Regions from separate parts of the Nonomuraea sp. NPDC047897 genome, predicted to be linked through region 1. Evidence: predicted binding sites of a transcription regulator. Region 1 holds the regulator's gene; the other holds the start of a gene.
The links. The regulator HrcA, encoded in region 1, represses chaperone genes, less so after heat shock. The targets are predictions, from matches to a motif close to TTGGCACTCTCNNNNNGAGAGTGCCAA.

Region 1 (5,035 bases):
CCGTGATCGAGGCACTGCGGGCCCTGCCGACGCGTCAGAGAGAGGCACTCGTCCTTCGTTACTACGGTGATCTGTCCGAGGCTGAGATCGCCCACGCCATGGGCATCAGCAAGGGCGCGGTCAAGAGCCACACCGCACGTGGCATGGCCGCCTTGCGATCCGTCCTGGAGAAGATGTCATGACCCAGCCCCCCGACGAGTACGGCGACGTACTGCGCCATGTGCTGCGCGCGGAGGCTGACACGGTCGTGCCCTCGCCGGAAGGACTGGAGATCATCCGCGCCCGCATCGAGCGGCGCGGCGTGCGCAACCTCTTCTGGTGGCGGGCGGGCGCGGCGGCCGCCAGCGCCGTGCTGGTGGCGGGCACGGTCGTGATGGTCGTCCCCGAGTTGCGCCACACGGTCCTGCAGGACACCGTGCAGGACATCAAGAGCACCTCCACTCCCCCCGCGGCCGACTCGACCAACCGGGCCGTCTCGCCCGAGCCGCCCATCCGCAGCCAGCCGACCGAGGTGGTGGTCCTCCCCGACCCGTCCACCCGCCCGCCGAGGCAGCAGCCGTCGGAGACGGCGAAGTCCACCAGCAAGCCGACGCCCAAGGCGAGCCCCACCCCGTGCCCGACGACCCCCGGCGACCGGGGCACGCCGCGCGACGAGTGCCCCACGACCACGCCGACCCCCACGCCGACCCCGACCCCGACGCCGACGCCCAGCCAGCCGGACCCGGCGACGACGACGTGCCCGGCCACCGAGTGCCCGCCGGCCGATCCCGAGCCCACTGCCACCGAGCTCCCCACCCCCCTGGTCGAGGGCACCCCGCACTCGATCCCGTGAACCCGCGCCCGTGAACCCGCGCCGCCGCGGCGGTCACCGCGGGCGGGCGTCCGGCTACCAGCGGCCGGTACGCGCCGACAGCACGGCCGCGGCCGCCACCCCCGCCGTGGACGTGCGCAGCACCGTGGGCCCCAGCAGGACCGGCACCGCCTTCGCCGCCCGGAACCGGCCCAGCTCGTCGTCGGAGACCCCGCCCTCCGGCCCCACCACCACGACGATGTCGCCGCCCGCCGGCAGGGCCACGCCGGACAGCGGCTCGGCCGCCTCCTCGTGCAGCACCAGCCCCAGCGCCGCGCCGGCGAGCAGCTCCGCCACCCCCGCCGTGGACGCCGGCTCGGTGACCTCGGGCAGGTGGAACCGGCGGGCCTGCTTGGCCGCCTCGCGCGCCGTGGAGCGCCACCGGCCGAGCGCCTTGGCCGCCCGCTCGCCCTTCCACTGGGTGATGCTGCGCGACGCCGCCCAGGGGACGATCACGTCGACGCCGGCCTCGGTCATCATCTCGACGGCCAGCTCGCCCCGGTCGCCCTTCGGCAGCCCCTGGACGACCACGATCCGCGGGCTGGGCCGCGCCACCTCGTAGCGGCCCGTCACGTCGAGCCGGAGCGCGTCCTTGAGCACCTCGCGCACCACGCACTCGGCGACCGCGCCGGCCCCGTCGGTCAGGTCGACCCGCTCGCCGGCGCGCACCCGGCGGACGGCGGCCGCGTGCCGCCCCTCCGCGCCGCCCAGCACCAGCTCGGGCCCGTCGAGGACGTCGGACAGGAAGACGGGGACGGTCACGGCAGGCGGCTCATCTGCCGCCGAAAACTGCTCGGCTGCCGTTGGACGCGGCTCATCTGCCGTTGAACGCGTCGCGCAGCCGCGAGAAGAACCCCTGCTGGCCCGGCGCGAACTTGCCCGGCGGCCGCTCCTCGCCCCGCTGCTTGGCCAGCTCGCGCAGCAGCTCCTCCTGCGCCGGATCGAGGCGCATCGGGGTCTCCACGTTGACGTGGATGAGCAGGTCGCCGCGGCCCGTCTCGTTGAGCCGCTGCACACCCCTGCCGTACATGGTGATGACCTGGCCCGACTGGGTGCCCGGCCGGACGTCGATCTCCTCCGCCCCGTCGAGGGTCTCCACGGTCAGCACGGTGCCGAGCGCCGCGGCCGTCATCGGGATCTGCACCGTGCAGTGCAGGTCGTCGCCGCGCCGCTCGAAGATCTCGTGCGGGCGTTCGACGATCTCCAGGAACAGGTCTCCGGGCGGGCCGCCGCCGGGGCCGATCTCACCCTCGCCGGCGAGCTGGATGTGGGTGCCGTCCTCGACACCCGCCGGGATGCGGACCTTGATCGTACGGCGGGTGCGCACCCGGCCGTCGCCGGAGCACTCCTGGCACGGGTTGCGGATGAGCGAGCCGAAGCCGCCGCACTGCGGGCACGGCCGCGACGTCATGACCTGGCCCAGGAACGACCGCGTCACCTGCGAGATCTCGCCGCGCCCGTTGCACATGTCACAGGTGTCGGGGTGGGTGCCCGGCGCGGCCCCGGCGCCCTGGCACACCTCGCACAGCACGGCCGTGTCGACGACCAGCTCGCGGGTGGTGCCGAACGCGGTCTCGCGCAGGTCCAGCTCGACCCGGATCGTGGCGTTGCGTCCCCGGCGCGCGCGCGAGCGGGGCCCGCGCGCGCCGCCCGCCGTACCGAAGAAGGCGTCCATGATGTCGCTGAACGGGAACCCGGCACCGAAGCCGCCGGCCCCAGCGCCCGCGCCGGCGCCGCCGAACGGGTCGGCCCCCAGGTCGTACATCTGGCGCTTGTTGGCATCGGACAGGACCTCGTAGGCCTGCGTGATCTCCTTGAACCGCTCCTGGGTCTCAGGGTCGGGGTTCACATCGGGGTGCAGCTCCCGGGCCAGTCTCCGGTACGCCTTCTTGATCTCGTCCTGACTGGCGTCACGGCGCACCCCGAGGGTGGCGTAGTAGTCGCTGTTTGCCACTTATCGACCTCTTATGATGCAGCCAGGATCTGGCTGACGTAGCGTGCCACCGCGCGCACGGCGCCCATCGTCACGGGGTAGTCCATCCTCGTGGGACCCAGCACGCCGAGCCGGGCCAGTTGATTGTCGCCAGAACCGTATCCGGTGGCGACGACGGACGTGCCGCGAAGGTAGGGGTTTTCGGAGCCGATGCGCACGGTGAGCGCGGACGGGGTGTCTGAGGAAGTCTCGCCGAGCAGCCGCATGAGCACGACGTGCTCCTCCAGCGCCTCGAGCACGTCTCGCAGGCCCGTGGCGAAGTCGGCGCCGGCCAGGTTGGCCGCCCCGGCGAAGACGATCTTCTCGTCGTGCCGTTCGACGAGCGTCTCCAGCAGGACCGACAGGATCGTCGCCACCGCGGGCCGGTCCTCGGCCGGAAGCCGCTCGGGCAGGTCGGCGACCAGCTCGGGCACGGTGCTGAGGCCGCACCCGTCGAGGCAGGAGTTGAGCACGGCGCGCAGGTGGGCGATGCGGTGGTCCTCCACCACCTCGGGCAGCTCGACCACCCGCTGCTCGACCCGGCCGGTGTTGGTGATCAGCACGAGCATGACGCGCCGCTCGCTGAGCGGCACCAGCTCGACGTGCCGGACCGTCGAGCGGGTCAGCGTCGGGTACTGCACGACGGCGACCTGCCGGGTCAGCTGCGCGAGCAGGCGCACGGTGCGCATGACCACGTCGTCGAGGTCGATCGCGCCTGCCAGGAACGTCTCGATCGCCCGCCGCTCGGCCGCCGACAGCGGCTTCACCTGCGACAACCTGTCGACGAACAGGCGGTAGCCCTTGTCCGTCGGCACGCGGCCGGCGCTGGTGTGCGGCTGGGTGATGTAGCCCTCCTCCTCCAGCGCGGCCATGTCGTTGCGGACCGTGGCCGGGGAGACCTTCAGGTTGTGGCGCTCGGCCAGCGCCTTGGAGCCCACCGGTTCGTTGGTGGACACGTAATCTTCGACAATGGCGCGGAGCACCGCCAGTTTCCGCTCGTCGAGCACGTGCTCACCTCCTGCTTGCCTTCCGGGAACCGCTCTAGCACTCTGTGTTCCCGAGTGCCAAGTGTACGGCCGTTGCCTGGAAGGTGCGATAACAGCCGAGCACCGGGGTGCCTGGCGTGGCCGAACCTCCAGGCCTCAGACTGGCCGCTATGACCGATGATTCTCCGTCCCAGCCGAGCGGCCCGCAGCCCGGGCCCGGTCCGCGACCCGGTCAGGCCCCCTCGTCCTCCGGCGCCCCCTCCCCCGCAGGGCAGTCCGGCGCCGATCCCGCGGCCGCCTCCCCGCCCACGTCGGAGCCCCCTCCCGCTGCCGAACCGGCCCCCGAACCGCGCGTCGCACCGCCCTCCGAGCCGCCGTCCGAGCCGCCGTCCGGCGGCCCGTCCTACGGCGAGGCGCCCCCTCCCGGCGGGCCTGTGTACGGGTCCCAGCCCCACCGCGCCCCGGGCTACGGTCCGCCCGGCGCTTTCGGCGGCTACGGGCAGCCCACCGCCGCCCCTGGCTACGGACAGCAACCGCCGAGCGCCCCCGGCTACGGACAGCAACCACCGAGCGCCCCTGGCTATGGGCAGCAACCACCGAGCACTCCCGGCTACGGGCAGCAGCCTCCCGGCGGCCCGGCGTTCGGCTACCGGCCGGTTTCGGGTCCCGTCCACGGCCAGGCGCCGCCGCAGGGCGTCCCCGGATTCGGCCAGGCGCCCGGCCCCGCGTACGGCCCCGCGTACGGGCAGGCACCGCCGCAGGACGGACCGGCGTACGGGCAGCCGAGGTACGGTACCGGGCAACCCCAGTACGGTCCGGAGCCGTCCGGCTACGGTCCAGGGCCGTCCGGGTACGCCCCCGGGCAGCCCGCGTACGGCGGCGCGGCGCAGTTCGGCGCGCGGCCGGACCCCAAGCTGGTCAAGCCGCCGCTGTGGTGGATCGGGGCCGGTTGGGTGGTCGCCGTCGTCTGCGTGGTGGCGGGTGTCGTCCTGTTCATGACGGGCGTGCGGGGCACGGTGGGCGATGTGGCGCCGACCAGGACGTTCGCGGCGGGCGAGAGCGTCACCGTCGCCCTCGACCCGGCCGAGCGACCCGCCGTCTACATCGACAGTCCCACCCGGGTGCACTACCAGTGCATGATCTCGGGCGGTCCCGGGCAGGCCAGGCTCGTCAACACGGCCGCGAACCAGACCATCACCCAGGGCTCCACCCGGTGGCAGCTCATCC
Region 2 (5,035 bases), on a different contig from region 1:
CGCGACGGGCCGGGTGGTCAGCCCGCCGATCATGACCGGCTGGGACCGCTTCGACATCCCCGGCTGGTTCAGCGCCCAGTACGACTGCCCGGTGCTGGTCGACAAGGACGTCAACGCCATGGCGTACGGCGAGCAGCGCCTGCGCCACCCGGACGTGCCCCACCTGCTCATGGTCAAGATCGGCACCGGGGTGGGCACCGGCCTGATCGCCGGCGGCCAGGTGCACCGGGGCGCCGACGGCGCGGCCGGCGACGTCGGCCACACCCAGGTCACCGTAGACGGCGTGGCCGAGCCGCCGCTCTGCCGGTGCGGCAACTCCGGCTGCGTCGAGGCCTACGCGGGCGGCTGGGCCCTGGTGCGCGACCTGCGGGCCGAAGGACGCGACGTCACCACCGTCGACGACGCCGTCCGCCTCATCCGCGCCGGCGACCCCGCCGGCGTCCGGCTCGCCCGGCGCGCCGCCCGCATCCTCGGCGGCGCCCTCGCCGACACGGTCAACCTGTTCAACCCGCGCGTCATCGCGATCTGCGGCCAGCTCGCCCACACCGACGAACAGCTCTTCGCCGGCATCCGCGAGATCGTCTACCGGCGCTCCCTGCCCCTGGCCACCCGCAACCTCCAGATCGTGCGCAGCGACCTCGACCCGCACGCGGGCGTCCTCGGCCTCGCCCAGCTCCTGGTGGACGACATCTACTCGCCCGCCCGGGTCCAGGAACTCGTCGACCGCGCCACGGCCTAGCCACCGGCCGGCGGAGGCGCTTCTAGGATGGCGGAGAAGACCACGCAAGGCCGCCAACGAAGGAGGACGTCGTGCCCGCACCGCTTCCGCACGAACACCTGCCGCCGGTCCCCGCCCTCTCCGTCGAGAGCGGCGACGTCATGGACGGGGACAGGCTCGGAGACCTGCACGTCTTCAACGACTGGGGCATGACCGGCCAGAACCTCTCGCCCGCCCTGCGCTGGTCCGGCGCCCCGGAGGGCACCCGCGGCTACGCCGTCACCTGCTTCGACCCCGACGCGCCCACGGGCAGCGGATTCTGGCACTGGGTGCTGTTCGACATCCCGGCCTCGGTCACCGAGCTGCCCACGGGCGCCGGCACCGCGCCGGAGTTCAAGGGGCTGCCGGAGGGTGCGACGCACGCCCGCAACGACTACGGCGTCAAGGCCTACGGCGGCGCCGCTCCCCCGCCCGGCGACGCGCACCGCTACGTGTTCACGGTGCACGCCCTGAGCGTCGACAAGCTGGGCGTCGACTCCGACGCGAGCCCGGCGGTGGTCGGCTTCAACATCACCGCCAACACCCTGGCCCGGGGCCACCTCACCCCGCACTTCGGCGTCTGACCGCCACCAGGAGGCCCGCTCCGGCCCCTCCCCCCGCCCGGGCCCGCCAGGAGCGCAGGCGGGCGAGGAGCGCAGGGGGCGAGGGGCCGCAGGCGGGCGTGCCGAGCGGAGTCAGCAAGTACTCCACCCGCGGCGGCATCTCGGGGAAGGCACAAGGAAATCGGGCGACCCGGCTGGTGCCGGATCGCCCGATCGGGGTGCTGCTGGGTGCCTGGAAGGCGTCAGAAGTCCATGTCGCCGCCGCCGGGCATGGCGGGAGCGGCAGGGTTCTTCTCCGGCTTCTCGGCGATGACGGCCTCGGTGGTGAGGAAGAGCGCCGCGATGGAGGCGGCGTTCTGCAGCGCGGAGCGCGTCACCTTGGCCGGGTCGATGATGCCCGAGGCGAACATGTCGACGTACTCGCCCGTGGCGGCGTTGAGGCCCTCGCCCGGAGTGAGGTTGCGGACCTTCTCCACCACGACGCCGCCCTCAAGGCCGGCGTTGACGGCGATCTGCTTCAGCGGCTCCTCCAGAGCCTTGCGCACGATCGCGGCACCGGTGGCCTCGTCGCCCGACAGCTCCAGCTTGTCGAACGCCTTGGCGCCGGCCTGCAGCAGCGCCACGCCACCGCCGGGGACGATGCCCTCCTCGACGGCCGCCTTCGCGTTGCGCACGGCGTCCTCGATGCGGTGCTTGCGCTCCTTGAGCTCGACCTCGGTCGCGGCGCCGGCCTTGATGACGGCGACACCACCGGCGAGCTTGGCCAGGCGCTCCTGGAGCTTCTCGCGGTCGTAGTCGGAGTCGGTGCGCTCGATCTCGGCGCGGATCTCGTTGACCCGGCCGGCGATGGCGTCGGGGTCGCCCGCGCCGTCGACGATCGTGGTCTCGTCCTTGGTGACGACGACCTTGCGGGCGCGGCCGAGCTGGTCGAGCGTGGTGCTCTCCAGCTTGAGGCCGACCTCCTCGGCGATGACCTGGCCACCGGTGAGGATGGCGATGTCGCCGAGCATGGCCTTGCGGCGGTCACCGAAGCCCGGGGCCTTGACGGCCACGGAGCGGAACAGGCCGCGGATCTTGTTGACCACCAGGGTCGCCAGGGCCTCGCCCTCGACGTCCTCGGCGATGATCAGCAGCGGCTTGCCGGACTGCACGACCTTGTCGAGCAGCGGCAGCAGGTCCTTGTTGGCCGAGACCTTGGAGTTGACGACCAGGATGTACGGGTCCTCGAGCACGGCCTCCATGCGGTCCGAGTCGGTGACGAAGTACATCGAGGTCATGCCCTTGTCGAAGCGCATGCCCTCGGTGAGCTCAAGCTCCAGACCGAAGGTGTTGCTCTCCTCGACGGTGATGACGCCTTCCTTGCCGACCTTGTCCATCGCCTCGGCGATGAGCGAGCCGATCTCGGGGTCGGCGGCGGAGATGGAGGCCGTGGAGGCGATCTGCTCCTTGGTCTCGACGTCCTTGGCCAGCTTGGACAGCTCCTCGCTGACCCGCTCGACCGCGGACTCGATGCCCTTCTTCAGCGCCATCGGGTTGGCGCCGGCGGCAACGTTGCGCAGACCCTCGCGCACCAGCGCCTGGGCGAGCACGGTGGCGGTGGTGGTGCCGTCACCCGCGACGTCGTCCGTCTTCTTGGCGACTTCCTTGACCAGCTCGGCCCCGATCTTCTCCCACGGGTCCTCGAGCTCGATCTCCTTGGCGATGGACACACCGTCGTTGGTGATCGTGGGGGCGCCCCACTTCTTCTCCAGCACGACGTTGCGGCCCTTGGGGCCGAGGGTCACCTTGACGGCGTCGGCGAGCTGGTTCATACCGCGCTCGAGACCGCGCCGGGCGTCCTCGTCAAACGCGATCATCTTGGCTGCCATAAGGCTGGACCTCCCAGATGCAGGGTGGCTTGGTAGTGGACCGAGCCGACGCCCGCGACGGCATGTGGGCCCGCGTCTCCGTTGGCGGGCCCCATCGTCTCGATCCCCGTTGCTGGCACTCACGAACAGAGAGTGCCAACGAACTGTTTAGCACTCTACCCCGCCGAGTGCAAGCCGACGCCACCCCGGCCCAGCTCAGGACAAGGGTTGCCCCGGGAAGAACGAGTGGATTACCCGGATGGTCCCGTACGGCGGGCCTACGAGAGGCCCGCCGTATCTCCGGGGAAGGGGGGAACGGCAGGCCGCGCCGGACTGCGCTGCCGTACGGCCTGCCGATGCGCGCCAGTGACGTGGATCAGACCGTGCGGACGGATTCCGCCTGCGGTCCCTTCTGGCCCTGTGTGATCTCGAACTCGACGCGCTGGCCCTGCTCCAGAGAGCGATAGCCGTCCATCATGATGGCCGAGTAATGAACGAACACATCCTTACCACCGTCTACCGCGATGAAGCCGTAGCCCTTGTCCGCGTTGAACCATTTGACGGTGCCCTGCGCCACTTCCGACTCCTCTTACTGGTCTCGCGGGTCCGCCCATTCGTCCGCGAGACCCGCAATCGTCTGACTAATGCTGAAATCAGGCAGACGATCGCCTCGACCATACCTGTGGGACGCCGTTTGGCAACAGTGTCAAAGAACGAACTGCGCAATTCATCCCAGTGGGCTCGTTCAAGTTTGAAATTCCACAAAAAGCGGAAGGCGCCCACAAGGGGCGCCTTCGAGGTGCTGCGCTGCGACAACGGGTCCGAGGGACGGCCGGGCCCTCCCGCGACCGGGGCCGCGCCTCCCAGGCCGGCCGCCCGCCAGGGCCGCCGCCGGCCCGCCGGCCCGGATCGCGCGGGATGGCCGTCAGCCGCCGGCGACGGCCGGGATGATGGAGATCTGGACGCCGTCGGGCGTCGGCGTGTCCAGGCCCTCGACGAAACGGACATCCTCTTCGCCCACGTAAACGTTGACAAAACGGCGAATCTTGCCCGATTCATCCAGAATGCGCGCACCGATCCCCGGGTAGTCCGAGTCGAGCTTCGCGAGAACGTCACGAAGAGTCGCGCCCTCGCCACTCACTTCCGCGTTTCCGCCGGTGTAGGTGCGCAGGATGGTCGGAATCCGTACCGAAACACTCATCTTTATCTCGCCTTTCCTGGTTGTCAGACAGCCGCGCGGAACGCGTCGAGAGAGGGCCGGATCACGGCCGTGGGCGCCGCGCCGTCGGAGACCGCGTCGAGCGTCTTGAGCCCGTCGCCGGTGTTGAGCACCACGGTCTCCGCCTCGGGGTCGAGCCGCCCGGTCTCGACGAGCTTCTTCAGCACGCCGACGGTGACCCCGCCGGCCGTCTCGGCGAAGATGCCCTCGGTCGAGGCGAGCAGCCTGATCGCGGCGACGATCTCGGCGTCGGTGACGTCCTCCACCGCGCCGCCGGTGCGGCGGGCGATGTCGAGCACGTACGGCCCGTCGGCGGGGTTGCCGATGGCCAGGGACTTGGCGATGGTGTCGGGCTTGACCGGCTGGACCACCTCGTGGCCCGCCTTGAAGGCGGTGGAGACCGGCGAGCAGCCCTGTGCCTGCGCGCCGAAGACCTTGTACGGCCGGTCCTCGACCAGGCCCAGCGCGATGAGCTCCTTGAAACCCTTGTCGATCTTGGTGAGCTGGGAGCCGGAGGCGATCGGGATGACGATCTGCTCGGGCAGCCGCCAGCCGAGCTGTTCGGCGATCTCGTAGGCGAGGGTCTTGGAGCCCTCGGCGTAGTAGGGCCGCAGGTTGACGTTGACGAAGCCCCACTTGTCGCCCAGCG

Region 2: groL (chaperonin GroEL) is a predicted target of HrcA. The motif match lies at 3,301-3,327, and genes of this name have one in related genera.

The regions. Positions count from the first base shown of each region.
Region 1 is NZ_JBIDCC010000009.1:275,211-280,245, reverse strand. It holds gene ACGF0J_RS22295 (SigE family RNA polymerase sigma factor) at 1-182, shown strand, start outside; gene ACGF0J_RS22290 (hypothetical protein) at 179-832, shown strand; gene ACGF0J_RS22285 (16S rRNA (uracil(1498)-N(3))-methyltransferase) at 887-1,612, opposite strand; gene dnaJ (molecular chaperone DnaJ) at 1,665-2,804, opposite strand; gene hrcA (heat-inducible transcriptional repressor HrcA) at 2,816-3,829, opposite strand; gene ACGF0J_RS22270 (hypothetical protein) at 3,979-5,035, shown strand, end outside.
Region 2 is NZ_JBIDCC010000017.1:35,535-40,569, reverse strand. It holds gene ACGF0J_RS31915 (ROK family protein) at 1-739, shown strand, start outside; gene ACGF0J_RS31910 (YbhB/YbcL family Raf kinase inhibitor-like protein) at 811-1,341, shown strand; gene groL (chaperonin GroEL) at 1,563-3,188, opposite strand; gene ACGF0J_RS31900 (cold-shock protein) at 3,544-3,744, opposite strand; gene ACGF0J_RS31895 (MoaD/ThiS family protein) at 4,093-4,368, opposite strand; gene thrC (threonine synthase) at 4,392-5,035, opposite strand, start outside.